DNA from 3 places in the Pannonibacter sp. Q-1 genome. Region 3 is predicted to be linked to each of the others. Evidence: riboswitches for the same ligand, from Rfam matches in the RefSeq annotation. Region 3 holds a riboswitch; each other region holds the start of a gene.

Region 1 (9,400 bases), on a different contig from region 3:
CGACGCAGGCCGGCAAGTGGGAGAAGTCCCGCTTCATGGGTGTGGAAATCACCGGCAAGACGCTGGGTCTCATCGGCTGCGGCAACATCGGCTCGATCGTCGCCGACCGGGCCATCGGCCTGAAGATGAAGGTTCTCGCCTTTGACCCGTTCCTGTCGGTTGAGCGGGCAAGGGATCTGGGTGTTGAAAAGGTTGAGCTGGACACGCTGCTGGCGCGGGCCGATTTCATCACCCTGCACACGCCGCTGACGGACAAGACCCGCAACATCATCTCCGCCGATGCACTGATGAAGACCAAGCGCGGCGTCTATATCATCAACTGCGCCCGTGGCGGGCTGGTTGATGAGGTGGCCCTGCGGGCGGCACTTGATACGGGCCATGTGGCAGGGGCCGGGTTCGATGTGTTTGTCGAGGAGCCTGCGAAGGAAAACGTGCTCTTCGGCGCGCCGAACATGGTCTGCACCCCGCATCTGGGCGCTTCGACCGAAGAGGCGCAGGAGAACGTTGCCCTGCAGGTGGCCGAGCAGATCTCGGACTATCTGATGAGCGGTGCCGTCATCAACGCGCTCAACATGCCTTCGATCTCGGCGGAAGAAGCGCCGCGCCTGACGCCCTTCGTGCGGCTGGCCGAGCAGCTGGGCTCCTTCGCGGGCCAGCTCACGGAAACCGGCATCCGCAAGATCCGCATCGAATATGAAGGCACGATTGCCGACATGAACACCCGCGCCCTGACGGCGGCGGCGCTGACCGGCGTGCTGACGCCGGTGCTGCAGACCGTCAACATGGTGTCGGCCCCTGCCATCGCCCGCGAGCGGGACATTCAGGTGGAAGAGGTGCGGCGCGGCCAGATGGGGGCCTACGAGACCTACATGCGCCTGACCATCGTCACCGACCGGCAGGAGCGTTCCGTCGCAGGCACGGTGTTTGCCGATGGCAAGCCGCGCATCATCCAGGTGAAGGGCATCAACATGGAAGCCGGTTTCGGCCCCTACATGCTCTACATCACCAACGAGGACAAGCCGGGCTTCATCGGCAAGTTCGGCAGCCTTCTGGGTGAGGCAGGCATCAACATCGCCACCTTCAACCTCGGCCGCACGGAGCCGGGGGGCGACGCGATTGCGCTGCTGGAGGTGGATGGCGCAGTGCCTGCCGCCACGCTGACAGCCATCGAATCGCTGCCGCTGGTGAAACAGGCCAAGGCGCTGAAGTTCTAAAAAGGCATGATGAGCGGCATCCGGCAGGGTGCCGCTCTTTTATTTTACCGGCGCAGCAGTTTCAGCACCCGCCCGTCAAGCAGCACGAGGCCGCAGAGCAGAATGCCGAGCCCGGCGAATTGCACCGGATAGAGCCTCTCGCCCAGCAGCAGATATCCGAAGCCGAGGGCGCAGACGGGGACCAGCAGGGTGACCGTCGAGGTGTTGGTTGCCCCTGCCTCGCCCAGAAGCCGGAAGAAGATCATGTAGCCGAGCGCCGTGGCGAGCACGGCGAGCGCCAGCACATTGCCCCAGACCAGCAGGCTGACATCCGCCGGTGACCAGCTTCCGGCCGAGAAAAGCGCGACCGGCAGCATCAGCAAGGTGGAGCCGGTGATCTGGCCGGTTGCGGTGACGAGCGGCGGCGTGCCCTTGAAGCGGCGGCCGAAGGCGCCGGCGAAACCGTAGGAGAGGGCGGCGCCCAGGCAGGCGGCCTGTGCCCAAAGCGGATCGGAGCTGAGCCCGGCAAGGCTGGAAGACAGCATCAGCGCCACGCCTGACAGTCCCAGCAGCACCCCTGCTATGCGGTTGGCCGTCACCGGTTCCTGATGCAGCACCACGGCGGCGATCAGGAAGGTGAAAATCGGCGTCGTGGCATTGAGGATCGAGGCAAGGCCTGCCGCGATGCCCGTCTGGCCCCAGAAGATCAGCGAGAAGGGAATCACGTTGTTGAGCAGGCCCATGACAAGGAAGCTTGCCAGCAGCTTCGGATCACGGGGGAAACGGTGCCGCGACAGCCGGAGCACCAGATGCAGCACGGCGGCGGCAATCAGCACCCTGAGGAACACCAGCATCAGCGGCGGAATCTCGGCCACCGCCACCTTGGCAAAGAGGAACGAGCCGCCCCACAGGGCACTGAGGAAAAACAGCAGCAGCCAAGCGGCTAATGACATGATTGTGTCCGGATGTTTGAGGCGAGTGTTGATGCTGGCGGGCAGTGTTTACAACGGACTTTCAGTTAGGCACCAACTCCTCTCCCCCCTTGAGGGGGAGATGCCCCCGGCTGGGGGCAGAGGGGGGTAATGGACTGTCCGTTTATGAGAGAGACCGTGTTGTGCCGAAGCGCTGCTACCCCCCTCTGTCTGCTGACGCAGACATCTCCCCCTCAAGGGGGGAGAGGGGCGCTGCGGCTATGGGAAGGCCTTCCTCCTCCTTGCAGTCCGTTTCAAACACTGCCAGCTCTGCAGGATCAAAGATGTATCATTTGCCCGGCAGTCAGCGCCACCCGGAATGCGAGGCTCCCTTCCGTCAATTTCTTCCGTTTCGGGCTCGCAACTCTTGGCGGAAGTGGCTATAGTCCGCGCGTTTGCCCCGGCCATGTACCGGGGTTTTGTGTGCTGGTGCCCGGAAAAAGCGGCCCCGGCAGATGGTTCCTTTTGAGAAGGGTATGGCACCCATGGCCAATGTTGTTGTCGTCGGTTCGCAATGGGGCGATGAAGGCAAGGGCAAGATCGTCGACTGGCTCTCGGAGCAGGCCGATGTGATTGTCCGTTTCCAGGGCGGGCATAATGCCGGCCATACGCTCGTGATCGACGGCGTCAGCTACAAGCTGTCCCTGCTGCCCTCCGGCGTCGTGCGCCCGGGCAAGCTGTCGGTGATCGGCAATGGCGTGGTGCTGGACCCGCATGCACTGGTGTCGGAAATCGGCCGCCTGCGCGATCAGGGCGTGACCGTGAACCCGGAGACCCTGCGCATCGCCGAAAACGCGACGCTGATTCTGTCGCTGCACCGCGAACTCGACGCGCTGCGCGAAAACTCCAGCACCGGCACGCGCATCGGCACCACGGGCCGCGGCATTGGCCCGGCCTATGAGGACAAGGTGGGCCGCCGGTCCATCCGTCTGATGGACCTTGCCAATCTGGAATCGCTGCCGGCCAAGATCGACCGGCTGCTGGCGCATCACAATCCGTTGCGCCGGGGCCTCGGCGAGAGCGAAATTTCCGCTCAGGCCATCTTCGAAGAACTGTCCTCCGTGGCTGGCACCGTGCTGCCCTACATGGATTCGGTGTGGAAGCTGCTCGACGGCCAGCGCCGTGAAGGCAAGCGCCTGCTGTTTGAAGGCGCGCAGGGCGCACTGCTCGACATCGACCACGGCACCTATCCCTTCGTGACCTCGTCCAACACGGTTGCCGGTCAGGCTGCCACCGGTTCGGGCCTTGGCCCCAACGCGGTCGGCTATGTGCTGGGCATCACCAAGGCCTACACCACCCGCGTGGGCGAAGGCCCGTTCCCGACCGAGCAGCAGAACGAAGTCGGCGAATTCCTCGGCACCCGCGGCCATGAGTTCGGCACCGTCACGGGCCGCAAGCGCCGCTGCGGCTGGTTTGATGCGGTTCTGGTGCGCCAGACGGTCTGCACCTCCGGCATCACCGGCATCGCGCTGACCAAGCTGGATGTTCTGGACGGCCTGGAAGAGCTGAAGATCTGCGTCGGCTATGAGCTGGACGGCAAGCGGATCGACTATCTGCCGGCCTCCCAGGGCGCGCAGGCCCGTGTGGTGCCGATTTATGAAACCCTGCCGGGCTGGCAGGAATCCACCAAGGGTGCCCGCAGCTGGGCTGATCTTCCGGCGCAGGCCGTGAAATATGTCCGCCATGTGGAGGAGCTGATCGGTGCGCCGGTGGCGCTGCTCTCCACCAGCCCGGAGCGCGACGACACCATCCTGGTGCAGAATCCGTTCCAGGACTGACGTGAAATTTATCGGGCGGAATGCTCCCCATTCCGCCCGAAAGTCATGTAAAAACCTGATTGCACATCCTATCTTTGCTGAACACCTCTTGCGCCCGCCGGTGTTGAGCCTACAAATGGGATGGCATGAATACGGAGCTTCCGGTGCGCCGGGTTCAGGCTGGCACCCCTCACGAGCGAGCCAATGGCTGATTACTATTCGATTTTGAAAAAAACGATTGCGTCACTGCCGGAGAACAACGGTTCTGCACGGCGCAACGTCTACAGCCGCGCCCGAAACGCGATTGTCAGTCAGCTCAAGGCCTATGAGCCGCCGCTTTCCCCGTCCGAGATCACGGCCGAGCAGTTGCGCCTTGAGGAGGCTATCCGCAAGGTTGAGGCCGAGGCGGCGCGCGAAACGCTGATGGCGACGCGCCCGGCGCCTGCTGCGCCCGCGCCCATGGCCCCTGCTGCAGGCGCCAGCGCTCCGGCTGCCCCCCGCACCGAACCCTATCCCCCGTCTTCGCCTGCGCCGCGCGGGCCGCTGGGCTCTGCCGTGCAGGAAGCCGAAAGGCTGGGGGATGCGTCGTCGAGCGCGGTGCAGACCGCCCGAGATGCCTTCCGCAACGAAAGCACTCCGGCAGAGCCGCCCGTTGAGCGCAGCCAGCCGCGCATGGAGCCTGCCTTCGGGGCGGCGCCTGCAAAGCCGTCCGTTGAACCGGCTGCCCCGGCACCGTCTTCCTACGCCCTTCCCACGCCGAGCCCGCGGCCAGCGCCTGCCGGTGACAGCCTGCGCCCGGATCCGTCCGCACCTGCGCCCGCCGGTGCTGGAAGCGTGAATGCCGCGGCCGACCGGCTTGCGGCTGACGAACCGCGCAAGGGCCGGACACGCGCCCCGCGCCGCGCCCGCCCGGCTGGCAGTTCGTCTTTCATGTCCTACGTGTTCCTGGGCGGATTTGTGCTGGTGCTGATCGGTATCGGCGCCTTCATCTATTCCCAGCGCTCGCTGATCGCGGGGATCTTCTCCTCCAGTGAGGATACGGCCGCAACGACCGCTCCGGCCCCCGAGGCAGGAGCGCCGGCGGGCGAGACGGCTGCCAATGGCGAGAATGGCGGCAAGAACACGGACCGTCTGCTGACCGATACGGGTGAGCCTGCGGTTGCCCCCGATGCGCGGACCGTGACGACGACACTCATCACACCGTCAGCCCCCCCGCCGCCGCCGCAGGAGGCGCCTGCTGCCGTGCCCGAGGCCGCTGCCCCGCCCGCCAGCACGACGCCGGCTCAGACGGCAGAAACGCCCGGTGCGATCGTTGCGCAGAAGGCTTTCCTCTATGAGGAGGGCGAAGATGCCAGCGGATCCGGTACCGCTTCTGCGGGCAATGTGGCCTGGTCGGTTTCCGAGGAAAACGGCTCCGGCGGACAGGCCGAAACGGTGCTCGTGGCGCAGGCCCAGATTCCGGACCGGAACATCAATGTGACGCTGCGAATCAAGCCGAACACAGATTCGTCTCTGCCTGCCAGCCATCTGGTCGAGATCCAGTTCCAGCTTCCTGAGGGCTTCTCCGGCGGGGACGTCTCCAATGTGCCGGGCCTCGTGATGAAGCCGACCGAGGAAGCGCGCGGAGATGCTCTCCTGGGCGCTTCGGTGAAGGTTGCTCCGGGTTACTTCTGGATTGCGCTGTCGAGCGTTGACAGCGAGCGCGACCGTAACCTTGCCCTGATGCGTGAGCGTGGCTGGATCGATATTCCGATGCTCTATGAAAACGGCAAGCGTGCCATCTTCACCATCGAGAAGGGCACCCCGGGCGCCCGCGCTCTGGAACAGGCGATTGCCGCCTGGCAGGGCGGCTGATCCCGGCGGTTCTGCCCGGTTCCGGTTAAGCTTGAAGGCCCCGGCTGTCCATGGGTGACAGCCGGGGCCTTCGGCTTTTGTGACAGGGGACCGCAAGTTTTGCTTGCCAAGGCGGCATTCAGGCGGCATGTTTCGGGCTGGTCCGAGGGGTGCTCCGATGTGAGCTGAGATGGCGCAAAGCCGAACCCTTAGAACCTGATCCGGGTCATGCCGGCGAAGGGACGGAAACCTTTAGCCATATCCCGGATCTCCAATGTCTTGACCGGCTCGCCGGTGACGGGAGATCCTTTTGTGTCGATAGAACTTCTTTCGGGAAGGCAACCCCTTCCCTCTGCGAGCCCCGTCCGGAATGCGTTTCCGGCCCGTGCAGCCGCTCTCCTGCGCAGCATTGCGCCGGGCCTGACGGTCAGCATGTCCCTGTTGCTGATCTGGGATCTGGCGGTGCGGTTCCTCGAAATCCCGCCCTACATGCTGCCCGGTCCGCTGAAAGTGTTGGAGGCTTTCCAGCGCCAGAGCGGCTTCCTGCTGTATCACGCCAGCATCACCTTGAGCGAAACCCTGCTGGGCTTTGTCTTCGGCATTGCCGCCGGGGTCATGCTGGCCTTCGTCATGTGGCTGTCGCCGCTGGCACGGCGCGGGCTGCTGCCGGTGGTTCTGGTGACGCAGGCTCTGCCGGTCTTTGCCATTGCCCCCATTCTGGTGCTCTGGCTCGGCTTCGGCCTTGCTTCCAAGATCGTGATGGCGGTGCTGGTCATCTTTTTTGCCGTCACCTCCACCTTCTTTGACGGCCTCAGGCGGATGGATCAGGGCCTGGTCGATCTGGCGCTGCTCTACCGCGTCAACCGCTGGCAGGAACTGCGTTATTTCCGCCTGCCGTCTGCCATGCCCGCGCTTGCCTCCGGTGTCCGGATTGCAGCGGTCTTCGCCCCCATCGGCGCCATTGTCGGCGAATGGGTCGGGGCCAAGGGCGGGCTTGCCTTCATCATGCTGCAGAGCAATGCCCGGATGCAGACGGACACCATGTTCGCCGCTCTTGCCTTGCTTGCCGCCATGGTTCTGGTCCTGCGCTTCGTTGTCGAGCGTCTGACCCGCCGCATGGTGCCCTGGCAGCGCGAGGACTGATCCCCGCGCCCGCATCTGCCGGTCAGGCTGAGGCTGGACCGGCTCGAACTTCATCCAACACCTGTCTATTGGGAGACCCCGCATGAAACGCATTCTCGCGCTGTCGCTGGCCGCTGTTCTGGCCACTGCTGCCCCCGCTTCGGCGGCGGACAAGCTGACCGTTCTGCTCGACTGGTTCGTCAATCCGGACCACGCGCCGCTGGTGGTGGCCAAGCAGAAGGGTTTCTTTGAAGCCGAAGGGCTTGATGTGGACCTGATCGAGCCGGCCGATCCGGCCATGCCGCCGAAGCTGGTGGCGGCCGGGCAGGGGGATATTGCCGTGTCCTATCAGCCGACGCTCCATGCCCAGATCAACGAAGGCATGCCGCTGAAGTGGATCGGCACGCTGGTGGAGACGCCGCTGAACACGCTGATCGTGCTGGAGGAGGGCCCCATCAAGACGCTGGCGGACCTCAAGGGCAAGAAGATCGGCTTCTCCGTCTCCGGCTTCGAGGATGCGATGCTCGGCCAGATGCTGCGCTCGCAGGGACTTTCGATCGAGGACGTGGAACTCATCAACGTCAACTTTGCCCTGTCGCCGTCCCTGATGACGGGTCAGGTGGATGCGGTGATCGGCGGCTACCGCAATTTCGAGCTCACCCAGATCGAACTGGAGGGCAAGAAGGGCAAGGCCTTCTTCCCGGAGGAGAATGGCGTGCCCATCTTCGACGAGCTGATCTATGTGGCGGCGAAGGACAAGACCGGGGACCCGCGCTATGTCCGTTTCCTCGCTGCAGTGGAGAAGGCAACGGTCTACCTCACCAACCATCCGGAGGACTCGTGGGAGGCTTTCATCGCGGCTTATCCGAATCTTGATGACGAGCTGAACCGCCGCGCCTGGGGCGACACGCTGCCGCGTTTTGCCAAGCGCCCGGCAGCTCTGGATGCCGGCCGCTATCAGCGCTTTGCCGAGTTTCTGCATGAAAACAAGCTGATCACCAGCGTGCCGCCGGTGGAGGACTATACGGCGGAGCTGCGGTGACGGCCAAGAAAACGCCTATCTATCCGTCGTCATCCCGGCCTTGAGCCGGGACCGGTGAGCCGGGGCGAAAATTGGTTCCGCTAAAGAGCCAGAGCCGGCAGGCCTTGGCTCACCGGTCCCGGATCTCCGCTCCGCTGCGTCCGGGATGACGATGGTGAGGTGGTCGGGACACCTGAGTTTGTTTACACCCCCCCAAACCTTCCCGCAGTTCACGCTGCTGCTGTTTCGAGCTGTTCGGCCCGTTCGGCCAGACGGTCGTAGAAGGCGGTGAGTTCCGGCGGGGCGGCGTTGCGGCAGTCGGCAAGGGCGGCAGCGGCGGCTTCCGGTTTGCGGTTGTCGAGAGCATCCATCAGCTTCATGTGATGCAGCTCAAGTGTCCGGAAGGCCTCGCTGCGCCGCAGTTCCTGATCACCGATCAGCGCGAAGAGCTTCACGGGCCGGGACTTGCCCTTGAGCGGAATGGCGCCAGCCTCCAGATAGGCAAGATCGGGGGCCTGCGTGCGGGTGTCTTCCGAGACGACGAGATCGGCGCCGACGCTCTTGCAGCTGGATTCGATCCGGCTTGCCACGTTCACTGCGTCACCAATCACCGAGTAGTTGAAGCGGCGTGAGGAGCCCATGTTGCCGACGCAGGCTTCGCCCGTGTTGAGGCCAATGCCGATCTGCACGGTCTGGGTCTTGAAATTGCGCGCCTTGAAGCCGAAGGCATCTTCCGCATTTAATTGGTCCACCACGTCCAGCATCTTCAGGCTGGCCGCGCAGGCCATGGCGGCGTGGTTCTCCACCCGGACGGGCGCGTTCCAGAAGGCCATGATGCTGTCGCCGATATACTTGTCGATGGTGCCGCCATGGGCCTGGATGGCATCGCTGAGCGGGGACAGCAGTGTATTGAGGAAATGCACCAGCTCCGTCGGCGTCAGCTGTTCGGAAATGGGGGTGAAGCCGCGCACATCCATGAAGAGGATGGTCATGGGCCTCAGTTCCCCGCCCAGAACCAGCTGGTCCGGCTGCTGTTCCAGCTGGCTGACCAGCTCCGGCGAGAGATATTGGCTGAAGGCCTGGCGCACGAAGCGTTTCTCCCGGTCCGTCATCACATAGAGCATCGACGTGCCGATGGCGAAGACGACGAAGGCGGTGATCGAGGGATAGAGCCCGTCGATCAAAAGACCGCTCTGGACGAAAAGCAGCAGGGAGCCGCCGAACATCAGGACGGTGAGACAAACGGCTGCCGCGCCGGTGATGAGCCCTCCGGTCAGCGGCAGAAGCGCGACAAGGACGAGGCCGGCGAGCAGAACGGCAATGATTTCCGCGCCCTCCGCCCAGTCCGGCCGGGAGAGGAAGTTGCCGGAGATGATCTGCTCTGCGGCCTGTGCGTGGATCGAGACGCCCGGAACCTGCTCGCCAAGGGGCGTGGAGCGGATATCGAACAGGCCGGCAGCTGAGGTGCCGATGAAGATGATCTGGCCATCGATCAGCGGCTGC
Region 2 (9,400 bases), on a different contig from region 3:
GGCCCCTGGGGGCTGATCGGCCCTCTGGCGGTGCTGCCCGAACGGCACCGTCAGGGCACCGGCACGGCCCTGATGCGCGAAGCACTGCGCCAGCTCAGGCCGCTGGCGCGCGGGGCGGCGCTGGTAGGCAGCCCGGCCTATTATGCCCGGTTTGGCTTCCGGGCCTTTCCCGGGCTGGGTGTCACGGGCGTTCCTTCCAGCGTGGTTCTGGCGCTGCCTTTCGGCGGGCAGGCCCCGCAGGGAGAGCTGATCCATCACCCCGCCTTCGGACTGAATCAGCCGGACTGACACTTGGCCGGGCCGCATCGTCACAGGATGCGGCCCGGTCATCCCTTGCCGTCAGAAGGGCTTGTCGAGGCGAAGCCGGATCACTTCGAAGGGCAAGCCGTTGTCATCCTCCGGACGCCGGCCCACCTCCAGGAAGCCAAGCCTGCGGTAAAAGCCGTGAGCGGCTTCGTTGCGGGCATAGACCTCCAAGTCCAGGCTGCTGCGGCTCTTGAGTGCATGGGCCACAAGCGCCTTGCCAAGGCCGCGCCCATGTTGGGCCGGGTCCACAAAAAGGCCGCCGATAAAGTCATCGAGGAGGCCGATGAAGCCGGCCGGCTGGCCATTCACCTCGATGATCCAGGTTTCGGCCATGGGCAGATAGATCTCTGCGGTCAGCTTCTCCTGGGCATCGAGCTGGTCCTTGCCCAAGAAGGGATGGCCCAGCTCGGAGGCTGTCCGCCAGATGCGGAGCAGGCAGGAGGTATCATCCGGCCGGTACGGCCTGATGCAAAGGTCTGTCATGTTCATATTTCCGTCAGTCAGGCGCAAATGCGCACACTCAATCATCCGGCCGGATGGCCGCTCACCCCGCAGGGTCAAACTGGATTGAAGCTTCTGCGCATAAATCTCCCTGACTGACTGAACCTGTCCTAGACGCGCGGCCAATCCCTGTCAACGCAGCCGCCTTCATGCAGCCCCTGCCATGCAGCTCCTGTCATGCAATTGACAATCCCGGCCGCCCGGCGCAAAGGTTGGGCTCCACCTTGGGGAGTCCCGTGCAAGGGGCTGAGATACTGCTGGCGATGCAGCGCAGTGACCCGTTGAACCTGATCCAGTTCACGCTGGCGGAGGGATGGTGTGTGATGCGCGGAGGTCTGGCGTTTGCCGGCGGGCGCCTCACAAATCCCTTCCGCCCGTGAGACAAATGCCACGGAAGCCGGAAGCGGATGCGCCAGACACACTCTCGCCTTTCCAGACTGTCAGGCTCCTCCACGGTGCTCGTGCGCGGGGCCGGGGTTGCCGGGCTTGCGGCGGCGCTCGAACTGTCCCGCCTTGGACTTGCCGTCACCGTGGCGGACACCAGTCCGGCGCCGGGACACGGGGCTTCCTTCTATGCCGGCGGCATGCTGGCGCCCTGGTGCGAGGCAGAGACCGCCGGGCCCGAGGTGCTGAAGCTTGGACTGGAAGCTGCAGACTGGTGGGAGGCGGCCGTGCCGGGGCTTGTCTCCCGCAAGGGCACGCTGGTTCTGTGCCCGCCGCGCGATCAGGCGGAACTGCGCCGCTTTGCCAGCAGGTCCGCAGGCCACCGAATGGTAGATGCGGCGGAGATTGCCGAACTGGAACCTGCGCTGGCCGGGCGGTTCATGACCGGGCTGTTCTTCGAGAGCGAAGCGCATCTCGACCCGCGCCTTGCCATGACGGCGCTGTGGAAGCAGCTGGAAGCGCAAGGCGTCACCTTCCGGTTGGGCGATGCGGCGCAAGGGGCTGAGACGGACGCATCCCTCGTCATCGACTGCACGGGGCCCGGCGCCATAGACCGGGTACAGGGCCTGCGCGGTGTGCGCGGCGAGATGCTGTATCTGGAGACCGGCGAGATTTCCCTGTCGCGGCCCGTGCGGCTGCTGCATCCGCGCCATCCGCTTTATGTGGTGCCGCGCGGCGGCGGGCGCTTCATGGTAGGGGCGACCATGATCGAAAGCGACGACGGCGGCCCGGTGACTGCCCGCTCGGTCATGGAACTGACCAACACCGCCTATGCGTTGCATCCCGCCTTTGGCGAAGCACGCATCGTGGAACTGGGTGCCGGTGTGCGCCCGGCCTTTGACGACAACATGCCGCGCGTGGTGGCAGAGCGGGAGCGCCTGCCGCAAGGCACGGATCTCGCAGTGGCCGGCATGTACCGGCATGGTTTCCTGCTCGCCCCGGCCCTCGCCCGGCAGGCAGCGGATATGGCCGCACGGCGGCTGATGGAAAACAAGGGAGATGCAAACCCATGAATGTGCTGGTGAATGGCGAGGCCGTGGCCTGTGCGGCGGAAACCCTGCCCGCCCTGCTGCAGGAACTCGATTATGAAGGCGACTGGCTGGCCACCGCCGTCAACGGCGAACTGGTGCCGCGCGAAGCGCGGGACACCTGCCGGCTGAACGAGGGCGACCGGATCGAGATCCTGTCGCCGATGCAGGGAGGCTGAGATGAGCCTCACGCTTTATGGCAGCGACGTTTCATCCCGCATGCTGCTGGGCACGGCGCGTTATCCTTCCCCTGCCGTTCTGGCCGGGGCGGTGCGCCGCTCGAAGGTCGAGATCGTCACCGTGTCGCTGCGCCGGGAGACGGCGGGCGGGCGCAATGGCGGCGCCTTTTTCCAGATGATCCGCGATCTGGGCGTCAAGGTTCTGCCCAACACGGCCGGATGCCACAGCGCGTCCGAGGCGGTGCTGACGGCGAAAATGGCGCGTGAGGTGTTCGCCACCAACTGGATCAAGCTGGAGGTGATCGGCCACCACGACACACTGCAGCCGGATGTGTTCGAACTGGTGGAGGCCGCGCGCATTCTCAGCGCCGAAGGCTTCGAGGTGTTTCCCTACACCACCGATGACCTGATCGTGGGGGAGAAGCTGCTGGCCGCCGGATCCCAGGTGCTGATGCCCTGGTGCGCGCCCATCGGCACGGCGGCGGGCCCGCAGAACCTTGCTGCCCTCAGGTCCATGCGTGCCGCCTTCCCGGATGTGCCGCTGATCGTCGACGCCGGGCTTGGCCGCCCCTCCCATGCCACCACGGTGATGGAGCTGGGCTTTGATGCGGTGCTGCTCAACACGGCCGTGGCGGGAGCCGCGGATCCGGAGCTGATGGCCGAAGCCTTTGCCGGGGCGGTGGAGGCCGGGCGCCAAGGCTATCTTGCCGGATTGCTTGAACCAAGGGACATGGCCGTGCCATCAACCCCCATCATTGGCAAGGGAGCCTTCGGATGACGCTTGATCCGTTCTATCTCATCGTCGACAGCGCGGACTGGATCGTCCGCCTTGTGCCGCAGGGCGTGAAGCTGGTGCAGTTGCGGGTCAAGGACTGCGAACCTGAAGAGCTGCGACGCCAGATCCGCGACGCAAAAGCCGTTTGCGAGGCCCATGGCGCCACACTGGTGCTGAATGACTACTGGCAGATGGCCATCGAAGAAGGCTGCAGCTGGCTGCATCTGGGGCAGGAGGATCTGGCGGAGGCCGATCTTGCCGCCATCCGCCGCGCCGGGCTGAAGCTGGGCCTTTCCACTCATGACGAGGCCGAACTTGAGACGGCGCTTGCCGCCAAGCCCGATTATGTGGCGCTGGGTCCGGTCTATCCCACCATCCTGAAGGAGATGAAGTGGGCGCCGCAGGGACTGGAGAAGCTTGGCATCTGGAAGCAGCGCATTGGTGCATTGCCGCTGATCGGCATTGGCGGGCTGACACCGGAGCGAGCGGAAGCGGCGCTTGCCGCAGGGGCTGACAGTGCAGCGGTTGCCACCGACATCACCCGCAATGCAGATCCGGAAGCGCGCGTGCGGGAATGGCTCGCCGCCACGGCCCGCTGGCGCTGATCGCCAGCGGGGGGATCGAGTCTCAGGCCTGCAGCGGTACGGTCATGCGCACGACAAGGCCATGGCCGGTGAATTCACGCTCGATCTTGCCGCCCAGCTCGCCGCGGATGCTGGCGTCAATCAGCCGTGTGCCGAAGCCCTTGGCTGTCCCTGGTTCCACGGCTTGCGCGGATTTCTCCGTCCACACCAGTTGCAGAAGCTTGCCCTTGGGAGCGGCTTCCAGCGTCCAGTCCACGGTCAGGGAAGCCCCGTCATCGCCGACACGGGCATATTTGAGCGCGTTGGTTGCCAGCTCGTGGAAGACGAGGCTCAGCGCGTGGGCAGCCTTTTCGTTGAGGACCACCGGGGGGCCGCACAGCTTTTCACGCTGGAGCGCTTCGCCGAACACCTGCTCCAGTTCCTGCTCCAGAAGCTCGTTGAGCCCGGCGCGCTGCCAGCGGGACCGGGTCAGGAGGTCCTGCGCATTGGCCATGGCCTGCAGTCTGGAGGCAAAGGACGAAGAAAAGCTCTCCAGTGAGGGAGAACTGCTGGCCGTCTGGCGGGCAATGGCGAGAATGCGGGCAATGGAATTCTTGATCCGGTGCTTCATTTCCTGAAGCATCAGATCCTTCTCGGCGATGACCTGCTGCGACATGGTTTCCAGCTCACGCCGGGCTTCGACGGCCCGGCTCTGATTGCGGATGGAGACCGCCAGCGCCGCCGCGAACAGCAGCGAAAACGTGCAGATCAGCAGGGAGCGCCAATGCGCCGCGATGCCGTTTTTCGCATCAGGCTGCCGCACCCGCACGAGCCAGTCGCGGCCGGCAACGGTGATTTCTCCCGTCATGGACTGGAAGTCCTTTTCCGACAGCTTCACAAAACCGTCAGACCGGAACAGCACGGGCTGCGCGGAACTGTCGGCACCGGTGTCCGTCACCTCTACCTCGACCGGCAGTTCCAGCGGATGCGTCAAAGACGCAAGGATCAGATCTCCTGCGCGCACCGGAGCATAGATGAAACCGTCCGGCTGCCCGCCGGGCTCATCGCCCAGCACACGCGGCTGCGTTCCGCGAAAGGGACTGTAGACCAGAAAGCCTGCCTGTTTTTCTGTTCCGGTCTCCTGCACCAGTTCGACCGGCGCCGAGGCATGGGGCTTGCCGGTTTCCATGGCGCGCGACATGGCGGCCCGGCGCAGGGGCTCGCTGAACATGTCATATCCGATGGCCCGGGCGTTGCGCGGATCCTGCGGCTCCAGCATCACAATGGGCGTGCGCCAGTCTTCTGCGGTGGTCTTGGGCCAGACGGCAGCCTCACTCCCGAAATGGACGGACAGCGCCTCATTCACAGGGGCCTCTGCCCCGGTGCGGACCAACTGTGCAAAGCCGACGCCTTGCAGCCCGCGGAGCTGGCCTGTCAGCTCAAGGCCCAGAACGAAGGTGCGAAACTCGTTATGTTTGGCAATGCCCCCCGCAGCCTCGAAAAAGGCCTGGGTGGCCGCCAGAACACCAAGCTGCTGCTCTATGCGGCTGCTGACCCTGTCCACGGCCTCCCGGGCAACGGCTTCAAACCGCTGCCGTTCTGCCGTTGTTTCAGCCTGAAAAACGGCCCAGGTCAGCCACAGCCCAACACAGGCCACGGCAAGGAACACGGCCGGGGGGAGATACTTCCTCATGACATCTGCAACCGTGCTCGGGGGACAGGGGTGAAGACACCCTGCCGGTTGAGGGAGTAAACGGTGTGCCTTGTCAGTTTTCAATAGGTTACGTTAGGACAATGTGCTGAATTTTCGGGGTTAACCCCATCTGGCCGGAGAAATCAGGCCGGATGGGGCTCCACGGGAAACTCGATGCTGTATGTCACCAGGCGCGGCGTAAGGCTGTAGCTGGCCTTGCCGTTGACAGCCAGCGGTACAACCCGCTCCAGCACGGTGCTGCCAAAATGGCGGTCATAGGCCGTGCGGGATGTCTGGCCGGCGCCCGTCCCGGCGGCCGGTGCGCCGGCCTGCGGCGTCACGGATTCGATCCAGACGATTTCCGCCATCCGTACACCGTCCTGCTTGCTCAGCCGGCAGCGCACCGTGACCGGCGGGCCAACGGTCAGCGCCGTTCCGTAGCTGACCGCATTGACCATCAGTTCGTGCAGGGCCAGGCCCACATGCAAGGCCGCATTCGGGTCCAGCAGGGCGTTGTCACCCAGCACCTCGACCAGATGCGGATTCTGCGGCACATAGCGGCTGACCTGCTGGCGCACCAGATCCTCGAAATAGGCGCCATGCCAATTGGAGTCCGTCACCAGATCCTGAGACTGCGCCAGCGAATGCAACCGCCCCCGGAACTTGGCCAGAAACTGGTCCATCCGGGTGGAATGCCGCGCCGTCTGCGAGGCAATGCTCTGGATGATGGCAAGAAGGTTCTTGGACCGGTGGCTGACCTCGCGCAGAAGCGCCCGGAGCACCTTCTCGCGGCGGGTCTTTTCGGTGAGGTCGGCGATCGTCGTCAGCAGATAGGGCCGCGCGCCGAAGGACGTCACCTGTTCCACATTGAAGGAAAAAACCCCGGCCTCACCGAGATCGGCCTCAAGAAAAGCCGGCTCGCCCGAGGCCATGACCTGAGCCTTGCTGGCCGCCAGCATTCCGGCCACCTCGTCACCGAAAATGGCGGCATCGGTCGGATGGCCTGCTTCCGGATCCAGCCTCCAGGGCGCGGGGAGATTGGCGGCATAGACATAGTTCAGCTGGCTGTCCTGAAGGGTAAGGCAGATGCCCGACCGCTCCAGCGCCAGCAGCAGATATTCACGCAGATGGGTCTCCGGCTGCCCCGGATCCTTCCAGATCAACCGATGAACCACCGGCGCCACTCCAACTCTCGCAGAAAGGGGCTCCGCTGCTCTTGCAGCCAGCCCCTCCTGCTGTTCGCTCCGGAACATCACCTCTGCCCTAGCCCCGGCGCAGCACACCAGCGATCAGGGACAGGACGAGGAAGACCAGAAACACGAAGAATAGAATCTGTGCAATACCGGCAGAAGCACCGGCAATGCCGCCAAACCCCAACACACCTGCGATGATCGCAATCACAAGAAATACAGCCGCATAATACAGCATGATCAACTCCTTCTGAAAGACACAAGTCCTGCATTGCCACAGGACTTTCCGCTCTCCAGCTTCGAGACTTTCACCACCTCTGCTTTGCAACGATAGTATGCAGTGCAGAGGCAAGGTGCTGATCATGTAACGGCTGAACTCCCGTGTGGTTCCATCGCATCCGGCTCTCGAGGGGTGAAACCTGTTATAGCAAGACCCTGCGGCGCTGACGCATCAAGCCCTGGAAGGCGGAAGCGCCATGCGGCATGGCATTACTCCGCCGCCGCAGCCCTGGCGCTTTCGTCGAAGAACAGGGCCTGGCTGATCAGGGCCTTCACCATGTCCGGATTGAAAGGCTTGGTCACAAGGAACGCCGGTTCCGGCCGCTCGCCCGTCAGCAGGCGTTCGGGGAAGGCGGTGATGAAGATGACCGGCACCGTCACGTCGGCGAGTATCTCGTTCACAGCATCCAGGCCGGAGCTGCCATCGGCCAGCTGGATATCGGCGAGGATCATGCGCGGCCGGGTCTCGCGGAACAGTTCCACGGCCTCCGTATGGGTGCGGGCAATGCCGGTGACCCGGTGGCCCAGCCCTTCCACCATCTGTTCGATATCCATGGCGATCAGCGGCTCATCCTCGATGATCATGATATCGGTGGCGACCTGACGGGAGATGTCCTCCGCCGCCTCGCGCAGCAGGGCGCCAAACTCGGCTTCCGTCACGGACAGGATATCGGCTGCCTGGGCTGGGGTGAACTCCTCCACCGACACCAGCAGGAAAGCGAGACGGCTGCGTGGCGGCAGCGACGCAAGGTAGCTGGAGGCCCGGCGCTCCCACAGGAACGGCGATTCCGACGTCTCGATCTTGATCAGCGTGGAACCAAAAAGCGTGGCAAAGAGTTTGTAAAGCGCAACCCGGTCGTCCTGCGCCTCTGGCAGAAGCGACACATCGGCAATCAAGGCCTCGAGGGTCGCCGCGACATAGGCATCGCCTGATGCCTGCGAGCCGGTCACGGCTCTGGCGTAGCGGCGCAGATAGCTCAGGTGAGGTGCAATACGGGTCGAAAGCGACATTAAAAAACGCTCCATAGGGCTCCCCGTGTGGCGTCCGGAATGGAACTGTGCCGGGGAGAAACCGGATTGTGACCGCCCGCACGCACGGGCATCTTGGGAAAGGAACGGCTGGTTCCAAAAAAAGTTCCTCCTGCCTGGAACTTTTTTTGACGGTCTGCATTTTCCTGACAGATACGAAACGGATGCACGATGCCCATGAACGACTGGAAAAAGCCCGGAACACCGGACGCTGGCACTGGAGCGCTGGATGGCGCCCATGCGCAGCAGATCTCGGCCCGCCTCCGGCAGCTTTACGACACGGTACAGAATGAGGGGATTCCCGACCGGTTCCTCGATCTTCTGGAGCGCCTCGACGAAGCTGAGGAGAGGAGCTTGAAGAAATGACGGCAGCGGGGACGGCAGACACGGCGCAGGCGGCAGACCCGCGCAAGATCTTCAAGCGTGAGATGCTCGCCTGCCTGCCAAGCCTTCGCGCCTTTGGTGTGTCGCTGGCCGGGAACGCCGACAGGGCTGATGATCTGGTGCAGGACGCCATCATGAAGGCCTGGGCCAAGCAGGAAAGCTTCGAGCTGGGCACCAATATGAAGGCCTGGCTCTTCACCATCCTGCGCAACGAATTCTACAGCCAGGCCCGCAAGCGCGGCCGCGAGGTGCAGGACAGCGACGGCCTGTTCACCGAACGCCTCGCCGTGCATCCGGGCCAGTATGGCTCGCTCGACCTGCAGGACTTCCGCAAGGCGCTGGAAGAATTGCCCGACGATCAGCGCGAAGCCATCATTCTGATCGGCGCCTCCGGCTTTTCCTATGAGGAAGCGGCGGAGATCTGCGGCTGTGCCATCGGCACGATCAAGAGCCGGGTCAACCGCGCCCGCAACCGCCTGCAGGAACGGCTGCAGATCAGCGGCGAAGAAGATTACGGCCCCGACAGCCTGTCTGCGCCTGTCACCCAGCAGCTATTTCACGGCTGACCGCGAAGCAGCCCTGTGGCCTTGCCTGCGGCGGGCAGAACTGTCCTTCGTTCTGCCCGCTTGTGCTGTCTGGATGTCCCGGCTGCGGCACGAGAGGGAGTTTGAATGCGCGTTACAGCTCTCCTGAACCGGGATGGCGGCACCCTGAAGACGGCCGATATTCAGGCGGTCTGCAGCCTTATCGAGACGGAGTTCTCCGCCGCAGGCCATGAGGTGCAGTGTATCGTCACCTCCTCCGCACGCCTTGAAGACAATCTGAAGCGCATTGCGGATGATCCGGCGGCAGAGGTCATCCTTGCCGGCGGCGGGGATGGCACCATCTCGGCTGCCGCTGCGATGGCCTACCGCTCCGGCAAGGTGCTGGGCGTGCTTCCGGCCGGGACCATGAATCTCTTTGCCCGCTCCCTCTCCATTCCCTTGCCGCTCGACAAGGCCATCGCGGCACTGGCGAAGGCAGAGGTGG
Region 3 (9,400 bases):
TGGTTCTGAGATCTTCCGGCAGCCCTTCCAGTGCATTCCTGTTGAACAGCGCCTCGCCAGTGCCGTTCGGCTCATGGAAGCCGGGGGCGTAGTAGAACTTGGCCACCTTCTGGAAGCCCATGGCCTGATCGCTCCACGGCCCCAGAAACTCGGTTGCGTCGATGAGGCCGGATTGCAGCGCCGGGAAGATTTCCCCCGGCGGCAGAGCGACCGGCGTTGCCCCCAGACGGCGCATGACCTCGCCGCCCAATCCGGGCATGCGGATCTTCAGGCCGGCAAGATCATCGAGCGTATTGATTTCCTTGCGGAACCAGCCGCCCATCTGCACGCCGGTGTTGCCCGCCATCACCGGCTTGATGCCAAAGGGGGCGTAAAGCTCGTCCCACAGCGCCTGCCCGCCGCCCTGCTCGATCCAGGTGATGTGCTCGAGCGGCAGAAGGCCGAAGGGAATCGCCGTAAACCAGACGGCGGCCGACATCTTGCCCTGCCAGAAGAAGGAGGCCGTGTGCGCCACCTGTGCCGTACCGGCTGACACGGCATCGAACACGCCGAGCGGCGGTACCAGTTCGCCGGCCGCAAAGAGCCGCACGCGCATGCGCCCGCCCGACATTTTCTCGATCCGGTCGCAGATCGTCTGGGCGGTTGTTCCCGGCCCCGGCAGGTTCTTCTGCCAGGAGGTCACCATCTTCCACTCGATCACCGCAGAGTTTGTGCTGGCGAGTGCGGGCGCTGCCAGCAGCGAAGCGGCGCTGGCCGCGCCCAGCTTGAGGGCCTGACGGCGCGAGGCGGACGGCTTGATCTCAGTCGGCATGACTTGTCTCCCAGAGCGCGTGGAAATGATGCACGGGCCCATGGCCTTCACCGATCTTGAGATCATCGGCCGCGCGGATGGCATGGGTCACATAGAGCTTCGCTCCGGCAACCGCATCCGGCAGCGAAAGGCCTTTGGCAAGGCCCGCAGCAATGGCGGACGACAGGGTGCAGCCGGTTCCGTGGCTGTTGCGCGTGGCATGGCGGGGGGCGGTGAACCACTGTTCGCGTCCATCGCGGGTCAGCAGCAGATCCTCGCTCTCCGGCCCCTCCCCGTGGCCGCCCTTCAGCAGCACGGCCCTGGCGCCCAAATCCAGCAGCGCCTGCGCCTGAGCGCGCATGGCCTCCCGGCCCTGTGCGATTTCCGTATTCAGCATGCGGGCAGCTTCCGGCAGGTTCGGCGTGATCAGCTGCGCGCGCGGCAGCAGTTCCGCAATCAGCACGGAGACCGCTTCCGGCACCAGCAGCGGGTCGCCGGAGGCTGCGACCATCACCGGATCGAGCACCACATTGGACGCTTCATGCGCATCCAGACCTTCGGCCACGGCACGGATCACGTCCGGACGCGACAGCATGCCGATCTTGATGGCATTGACCTTGAGATCGGACAGCACCGCATCCATCTGCGCCCGCACGAAGGCAGGGGGAATGTCATGAATGGCGCTGACGCCGCGCGTGTTCTGCGCCGTCAGTGCGCTCAGCACGCTGGCGCCATAGACACCGAGCGCCGAGAAGGTCTTGAGATCGGCCTGGATACCGGCTCCGCCGCCGGAATCCGAGCCTGCGATGGTCAGGGCAATGGCAGTCATGGTTCCTCCTGAAATCAGGCTGGCAGCAGCTCAGGCGAGCCGCAGGTGCGCGCCAATCTGCGGCGCATCAAGCCCGTAAAGGGCATCAAGAAATGCCGGGACGAAACTGCCCGGGCCGGCGGCCACGACGGCAGCCCTTTCTCCGGCAATCGCCATGATGGACAGCGCCGCAGCCGCAGCCATCACCGGATCCGGCTCCACGGCAAGCGCAGCAGCCGCCACCGCCCCGGCAGCACATCCGGTCGCCGTCACCTTGCCCATCAGCGGATGGCCATTGGCAAGGCGAAGGCTCTGCGCGCCGCTGCTGATGTCATCCACAGCACCGGTCATTGCAACGGGAAGCCCCAGCTGGCGGGAAAGTTCCAGAACGGACGCCCCGCCGCCAAGAGCTGCAAGCTCCCCGGCGTTGATCTTCAGCAAGGACGGCTTCAGCGCCAGCAGGCGCCCGGCCTCGGTCAGGCGCGGCGGCGAACGGTCGGCAAAGACGGGATCCAGCACCCAGGGCTTGCCTTCACCGGCGGCAATGCTGATGGCGCGGTTTGCGGCTTCCTTGCGCGCTTCGTCCAGCGTGCCGAGGTTGACGAGCAGCGCCTGCGCAGAAGCCGTGAAGAAGGGCACTTCTTCCGGCGAAATCGTCATGGACGGAATGGCGCCCAGCGCCAGCAGCACATTGGCGGTGAAGGCCTGCGCGACGGCATTGGTGAGGCAATGCACACGGGGCGCGGACGCGCGGATCTTCTCCAGCACCTCCGCCGTGCGCAAAGCCAGCTGATCTGCAGTGATGTGAGACCTGGCAGCAGCATCCGCTGCGCCGCGTGCCGTTTGACCGCTCATCATCCCAAATCCCTCCGCCGGTACAAGCCGGATCAGGTTCAAGGAGTTGGCACCATCGCCTCTCAGCCCGGCGCATCCGGCGGGCACCCCCATGAGACGGCAAAGAGCTACCAAGCCCGGTCCGGCTTGGCAAGCATGCTCTGCCGGCGGCAAGCGAGCGCAGCGATTGACTGGCGGCGGCGGATCGGCCATGTCCTTTGACAGGACAGCCCTCAGGAGCACGCCATGAAGCCCTTCTTCATCATGATCAAATGCCACCTCGGCGAGACCTACAAGGTCGCCAATGCCATTGCGGATGCCGAGATCGCTTCGGAAATCTACTCCACGAGCGGCGACTATGACCTGCTGGTGAAGGTCTATATCGAGGATGGCGAGGACATCGGCCACTTCGTCAACGAGAAGCTGCATTGCCTCGAAGGCATCCGCGACACCCGCACCATCATCACCTTCAAGGCATTCTGAGACACTATTCAGCCTGCACCGGGCGATGAAAGCCGGGGCGCAGGCTGAGGGTCAGGGCCGCAGCGGCGAGGAGGCCTTGCGTGCCCGGCTGTCGTCCTTGCCCAGCGCCCTCTCGCGGTAGATGACGAAGAGGCCTGCCGCGACCACGATCAGCGCACCGGCCACCACCTGCCACACCGGAATGTCGCCAAAGATCGCCCAGCTGAGCAGCACCGCCCACAGCAGGTTGGCATAGTCGAAGGGCGCGATGGTGGAGGCATCCGCATAGCGGTAGCTCTCGGTCATGACGATCTGGCCGACACCGCCCGCAAGCCCGACGAAGACGAGCAAGGCTGCCGTTTTCGCATCCGGGATGACCCAGGCGAAATCGGGGAAGATCCAGCCAAACGGGATGGTCAGCAGCGAGATCAGCGAGGCACAGCCAGAAAACCAGATGACAATGGTGCTGGTGCGCTCGGTCTCGCAGAGCTTGCGCACGAAGATCATCGCCATGGCCGTGCAGAAGGCGCCAGCGGCCGCAGCTGCCGCGCCGAACCAGGCATCACCGCTCATTTCCGTGCCGCCCATATGCGGGGACAGGATGACGACAATGCCGAGGAACCCGATGATGACCGCCGTCCAGCGGTAGATGCGCACCGTCTCGCCAAGGAAGAAGAAGGCCAGAACCACCGTGAACAGCGGCGCGGCAAAGCCGATGGCGGTCGAGTCGGCGATGGGCAGATATTTCAGCGAGGTGAAGGCAAACAGCATGGCCGCAATGCCCGCCATGGCACGCCCCACATGGCCAAGCGGCTGACGGGTATGAAGAGAGCCGGTCAGTTCACCGCGCAGCGCCACCAGAAGCAGCACCGGAAACAAACCGAAGAAGTTGCGGGCAAAGACGATCTCGCCGATCGGCACGCTTTCTGTGGTGATCTTCAGGGCAACCGCCATGCTGGCGAAGGTGAAGGTGGAGCACAGCTTCAGCGCAATGCCCAGGACGGGCCTTTGTGACGTCAGCACTGCGGCTTGCGGCGGAACGGAAGCACCCTCACCGGAAGCCAATACGCGGCTTTCCGCCTCGCCCTCGTCAGGAGCGTTCGAATCCCTCATGGCCATGTGATCGTCCAAAGGTCCGGCGCCGGGGCGGGCATGAAGAGACGGGGCGCCGGTCCCAAGCCTCATCTCAAATCTGCGGGTGCCGTGGCAACTTCGCCGTGCGCACCATGCATGCTACTGTATACAAGGGTAGCAAACCGGTCTCGAAATTCCAGACCATATTGCCGCAGCTTACAGAATTTTACGCTGCCGGGCGGAAGAGGCAACCGGCGATGGTCCAAATGAGGGGACAGCGCAGTCACCTGCGCTGCCCGGTTTCGCATTGCGTTGTCAGGCGCGGGCGGCCTGAATGGCCTGCCAGACCCGGTGCGGGGTGGCGGGCATGTCGATATGCTCCACCCCTGCCCCATCGCGCAGCGCCATCTGCAGGGCATTCATCACGGCCGCGCAGCCGCCGATGGTCCCGGCCTCGCCAGCGCCCTTGATGCCCAGCGCGTTGGTGGTGGACGGCACGTTCTTCGTCTCGAAATGGATATCCGGCAGGTCCGATGCCCGGATCAGGCGGTAGTCGAGCAGCGAGGCCGTCAGCAGCTGACCGTCCGCATCGAACACCGTTTCCTCGCACAGGGCCTGACTGATCGCCTGCACCGTGCCGCCGATGACCTGTCCGGCGAGCAGAACCGGGTTCACCGTGACGCCGAAGTCATCAACGATGGTGTAGTTCAGCAGCTCGACATCGCCCGTCTCCGGGTCCACTTCCAGCTCGCACACATGCGTGCCGTTGGGATAGGTGGCTTCGGCCTGCTTCACCTCTTCCTGACCGGCGAGCTTTTCACCCGCTGCAGCGGCAACCGCAGCCAGCGAAACGGAACGGTCGGTGCCGACGACACGGACCTCTCCATCCACCAGTTCCAGATCATCAATGCCGGTTTCCAGCTGATCGGCGGCCTTTTCCTTGATCTTGCGGACAAGGCTCTTCGAGGCTTCCAGCACCGACGGCAGGCCGAGCGGAATGGAGCGGGAGCCGCCCGTGCCGCCGCCCTGACGCACACGGTCGGTATCGCCCTGGATCACCTCGATCTGGCCGATATCAAGCCCCAGCTGTTCGGCGATCACCTGCGAATAGGCGGTGGCATGGCCCTGACCGTTGGTCTGGGTGCCGATCAGCAGCGTCACCGTGCCAGTGCCGTTCAGTTCCACCGTCGCCTCTTCCCCGCCGGGGAAGGCGCAGGCCTCGATGTAGCTGCAAAGGCCGATGCCGCGGTATTTGCCCTGCGCCGCGCTCTCTGCCTGGCGGGCGGCAAAGCCGTTCCAGTCCGCCACCTCAAGCGCCTTGTCCATGTGTCCGGCGAAGTCGCCGGTGTCATACATGCGGCCCGTCGCTGTGGTATAGGGCAGCGCGCTGGAAGGCACGAAATTACGGCGGCGGATTTCCGCCGTGCCAAGGCCGGTCTCAAGTCCTGCCTTCTCGATCAGCCGTTCGATCAGATAGGCCGCTTCCGGACGGCCCGCACCGCGATAGGCATCGGTCGGCACCGTGTGGGTGTAGACGCCGGTCGCCGTGACGAAAAGCGCCGGAATATCATAGAGCCCCGTGGACATGGACGTGCCGACGAAGGGGATGAACGGGCCATACTGGTGCAGATAGGCACCCATGGCCGCCAGCACCTGGATGCGCAGGCCAAGGATGCGGCCATCGGCATCCAGCGCCAGGTCGGCGGTGGTGATGTTGTCGCGGCCATGCGCGTCGGTGACGAAGTGGTCCATGCGGTCGCCGGTCCACTTCACCGGACGGCGCAGCTTCTCCGCCGCAAACAGGCAGAGCGGATATTCCCGGTAGACGAACATCTTGGTGCCGAAGCCGCCGCCCACTTCCGGGGTGATGATGCGCAGCCGTGCCGGATCGATGCCGAGGATATCCTTGGCGATGATGTCCCGCTGGCCATGGCCACCCTGCGTGCCCGCCGTCAGCGTGTAGCGGCCGCTGTCCGCATCATATTCGGCAAGGCAGGCGCGCGGCTCCATGTAGTTGGCCACGAGCCGGTTGTTGACGAGACGGATAGAGGTGACATGCGAGGCCTTGCGGAAGGCTTCTTCCGTCTTTGCCTCATCACCATGCCCGAGGCGGAACGCCTTGTTGGTGCCATGCTCCGGCCAGACAAGCGTTGCCCCGTCCTGAGCCGCCTCCTCGATATCGACGATCACATCGAGCGGCTCATAATCCACCTCGATCAGTTCCGCCGCCGACTTGGCCGCATTGACGCTGTCAGCGACGACGAAGGCAATGGCATCGCCCACGTGGCGGACGGTATCGGTGCAGAGCACGGGCCGCACGGGGCACCAGTGCATGGTGCCGTCCAGCTGCTTCATCACCGCCTTCACCGGCATCGGCTTCATGCCGTCAAGGTCAGCCCCGGTCAGCACCATCGCCACGCCCGGATGGGCGCGGGCCTCATCGAGACCGGAGACGGAAATCCGGGCATGCGCCATGGCGGAGCGCAGCACATAGGCATGCAGCGTGCCCTCGGGGGCAAAGTCATCCGTGTAGCGGCCTGTGCCGGTGATCAGGGCAGGATCTTCCTTGCGGCGGACCGGGGCACCGATCCCGAATTTCTTCGGCGTCATCTGGTTCATCTGGAAACGGCCTCGATTGTTATGGGCTGATGCAGCCATGCGGCGCGTGGGGATTGGCCTGAAGGGGCTGCGAAGCTTGTCTTGTCAGACAAGAATGTTGTGCCGGACCGTGAAACGTCAACCCCGAATTAGAAGCAAGACGCCCGATCCTCATATCCGCAGGAATGACAAGGAGCCCGCCGGTGGTATCCGGCGGGCCCCTCATCGGGATCAGGGTCAGGCGTCAGGCGGCCGGCTGATTGGCAGCAGCCGCAGCCCGCTTGGCAGCTTCTTCCTCGACCAGCTCCTTCTTGGACAGCTTGCCCACCATGGTCTTGGGCAGCGCATCGCGGAACTCGATCTCGCGCGGCAACTCAATGGCAGAGAGGTGATCCTTGAGGAAGGCGCGCATTTCCTCCTGCGTGACCGTGGCACCGGCCCGCAGCTTGACGAAGGCCTTCGGCGCCTGTCCCCGGTACTCGTCCGGAACCGCGATCACGATGGCCTCTTCGACGCCTGCATGCTGATACAGGGCTTCCTCGATCACGCGCGGATAGACGTTGTAGCCCGAGCAGAGGATGAGGTCCTTGATCCGGTCCACCAGATAGATGAAGCCGTCCTTGTCGGCATAGCCCACGTCGCCGGTGTGCAGGAAGCCGTTCTCGATGGTGCGGGCGGTTTCCTCGGGCCGCTTCCAGTAGCCCTTCATCACCTGCGGCCCCTTGACCACCAGTTCCCCCTTCTCGCCCTGCGGCACAGTGCTGGAGAGATCGTCCAGCGCCCGGAATTCCGCCAGCGTGCCGGGGGCCAACTGGCCGATGGAACCGGCGCGTCGGCGCTCGTCCAGGGGATTGCATGAGACAACTGGCGAGGTTTCCGTCAGTCCGTAGCCTTCCACGAGGATACAGCCGGTAATCGTCTCGAACTTCTCCTTCACCTCCACCGGCAGCGGCGCGCCGCCGGAGATGCACAGCTTCACGCTGGTCAGGTCATAGGAGACGGTGAGCGGTGAGTTGTTGATTGCCGTGTAGATCGTCGGGACGCCCGGGAACAGCGTCGGACGGGTGCGCTTGATGGTATCCAGCAGCAGCTTCATGTCGAAGCGCGGCATCAGAACCATCTGCGCGGCAAGCACGACAGCAAGGTTCTGCGCCACGGTCATGGCAAAGACGTGGAAGAAGGGAATGACGCAGAGCATCCGCTCCTTGCCCTTCTCCGCCGCATGGAAAATGTCCTTCATCTGCTCGATGTTGGCGGACAGATTCGCATGCGTCAGCATCGCGCCCTTGGGCACGCCGGTGGTGCCGCCGGTATATTGCAGCACCGCCACGTCCTCGGCCGGATCGATGGCGACCGGTACCGGATTGGCGCCCCGGTTCAGCAGGGCCGCATAGGGCACGTGGCCGCTGTCCGCCTTCCAGGCGGCCCGGTCCTTGCCCTTGAACAGGGCGAACAGCGCCCGCTTCACCGCAGGCAGGATATCGGCCATCGGGCAAACGATGAGCCTGTCCAGGATGCCATCCTTGCGCACCGCCTCGACCTTGTCATAGATGACCTTGAGGTCGAGCGTGACCATGATGCGCACTTCCGCATCCCGCGCCTGAAAGGCGATCTCGCGCTCCACATAAAGCGGGTTGAAATTGACGACCGTTGCCCCGGCCTTCATCAGCGCGAAGTAGAAGACTGTGTAGTAAGGCGTGTTGGGCAGGCACAGGCCAACCTTCGTGCCTTTGGTGACCCCCAGTGCCTGCAGGCCTGCGGCAACGCGGTTCACCAGGGCACCGAGCTCACCATAGGTCCAGGTCTTGCCGAGAAAGTCGACAGCCGGGCTCCTGCCATAGGCTGCGACGGTTTCCTCCAGATATTCATGCAGCGGGCGGGGCCTGAAAGCCGCGACCCATTCCTCCACTTTCGCCATGGCGGTCTCCAATCGAGATTCTGCGCCACCTGGAAAACCCCGGCCCGGGAGCCCAACTCCCGGCTTGCGCTCACCAGCGCAACCTCCCTGCCTGCGGCATTCCAGGTTGATACCCCTGCCTGGGGCGTCCTCCTACAGATTTGACGTTCCTTCCGTTTACGTCAACCTGCGACGTAACGGCACCTGCGACTTTTTTTCTGAAATGTCTGGAGAGGCGGCCTTCAACCTTACCTGAACGCGATTTCGGATTTCACATTTCGGATGGCATTTCCGGCACCCGGGGAAGATTGCTTCAGCACATTACCCCTAGTTGAAATTGCCATCTCCTCAAAACGTGTAAGGGAATCTAATATCCCAGAAGCTGCAGTTTGACGCAGTGCAGCAACGAAAATGGTTGACTGCACGCCTTAAGCATCAAATAATTAAATCAACAAAAATTATTCGGTGCTGGCGCGGCTTCATATCGGCCACCAGGGAGGACGCTGAATGGCAGGAAACGTCACAAGCGGGAGAGGCAGCAATTCGGCGCAACTGCGCCGTTACAACGAACGTATCGTGCTGCAGATCCTGCGCCGCGCCGGGGAAGCCTCCAAAGCAGAGCTCGCCCGCGCTGCCAACCTGACCAATGCGGCGATTGGCGCCATCATCCAGGAACTGGCCCAGGACGGCCTGATCGAGGAAGTCGGCAAGCGGCACGATGGCGGCCGCGGCCAGCCGGCCACGATCCTGCGCCTTGCCACACGCGGTGCCTTCGGCTTCGGCGTCCGCCTCGGCCGCGCCGGGATCGAGACCGTGCTGGTTGATTTCGCCGGCCGCATCATCGGGCGCAGCTACCACGACATGATCCTGCCGCTTCCCTCCGTTGCGGTTGACATGATCCGGCAGGACATCGAGAGGCTGCAGGACCTTCTGTCCC

The links. Region 3 has a riboswitch for thiamine pyrophosphate ahead of ACVNHC_RS14830 (hydroxyethylthiazole kinase). Riboswitches for the same ligand answer to the same signal wherever they lie in the genome.
Region 1: another riboswitch for thiamine pyrophosphate. It lies ahead of ACVNHC_RS17635 (ABC transporter permease); the one in region 3 lies ahead of ACVNHC_RS14830 (hydroxyethylthiazole kinase).
Region 2: another riboswitch for thiamine pyrophosphate. It lies ahead of ACVNHC_RS15250 (FAD-dependent oxidoreductase); the one in region 3 lies ahead of ACVNHC_RS14830 (hydroxyethylthiazole kinase).

Annotation. Positions count from the first base shown of each region.
Region 1 covers NZ_JBSXNB010000006.1:117,525-126,924, reverse strand. Annotated here, with positions in the region: gene serA (phosphoglycerate dehydrogenase) at 1-1,214, shown strand, start outside; gene ACVNHC_RS17650 (DMT family transporter) at 1,259-2,146, opposite strand; gene ACVNHC_RS17645 (adenylosuccinate synthase) at 2,650-3,942, shown strand; gene ACVNHC_RS17640 (hypothetical protein) at 4,126-5,775, shown strand; TPP riboswitch at 5,911-6,014, shown strand; gene ACVNHC_RS17635 (ABC transporter permease) at 6,187-6,897, shown strand; gene ACVNHC_RS17630 (ABC transporter substrate-binding protein) at 6,980-7,918, shown strand; gene ACVNHC_RS17625 (CHASE2 domain-containing protein) at 8,128-9,400, opposite strand, start outside.
Region 2 covers NZ_JBSXNB010000005.1:65,198-74,597, reverse strand. Annotated here, with positions in the region: gene ACVNHC_RS15260 (GNAT family N-acetyltransferase) at 1-288, shown strand, start outside; gene ACVNHC_RS15255 (GNAT family N-acetyltransferase) at 340-789, opposite strand; TPP riboswitch at 1,023-1,138, shown strand; gene ACVNHC_RS15250 (FAD-dependent oxidoreductase) at 1,215-2,264, shown strand; gene thiS (sulfur carrier protein ThiS) at 2,261-2,458, shown strand; gene ACVNHC_RS15240 (thiazole synthase) at 2,460-3,236, shown strand; gene ACVNHC_RS15235 (thiamine phosphate synthase) at 3,233-3,838, shown strand; gene ACVNHC_RS15230 (CHASE domain-containing protein) at 3,861-5,489, opposite strand; gene ACVNHC_RS15225 (sensor histidine kinase) at 5,633-6,664, opposite strand; gene ACVNHC_RS15220 (DUF1328 domain-containing protein) at 6,753-6,917, opposite strand; gene ACVNHC_RS15215 (response regulator) at 7,169-7,969, opposite strand; gene ACVNHC_RS15210 (NepR family anti-sigma factor) at 8,165-8,353, shown strand; gene ACVNHC_RS15205 (RNA polymerase sigma factor) at 8,350-8,937, shown strand; gene ACVNHC_RS15200 (diacylglycerol/lipid kinase family protein) at 9,043-9,400, shown strand, end outside.
Region 3 covers NZ_JBSXNB010000004.1:727,466-736,865, forward strand. Annotated here, with positions in the region: gene ACVNHC_RS14820 (TRAP transporter substrate-binding protein) at 1-811, opposite strand, end outside; gene thiD (bifunctional hydroxymethylpyrimidine kinase/phosphomethylpyrimidine kinase) at 801-1,619, opposite strand; gene ACVNHC_RS14830 (hydroxyethylthiazole kinase) at 1,650-2,456, opposite strand; TPP riboswitch at 2,445-2,554, opposite strand; gene ACVNHC_RS14835 (Lrp/AsnC ligand binding domain-containing protein) at 2,679-2,915, shown strand; gene ACVNHC_RS14840 (DMT family transporter) at 2,967-4,013, opposite strand; gene ACVNHC_RS14845 (xanthine dehydrogenase family protein molybdopterin-binding subunit) at 4,284-6,587, opposite strand; gene ACVNHC_RS14850 (long-chain-fatty-acid--CoA ligase) at 6,811-8,484, opposite strand; gene ACVNHC_RS14855 (ROK family protein) at 8,971-9,400, shown strand, end outside.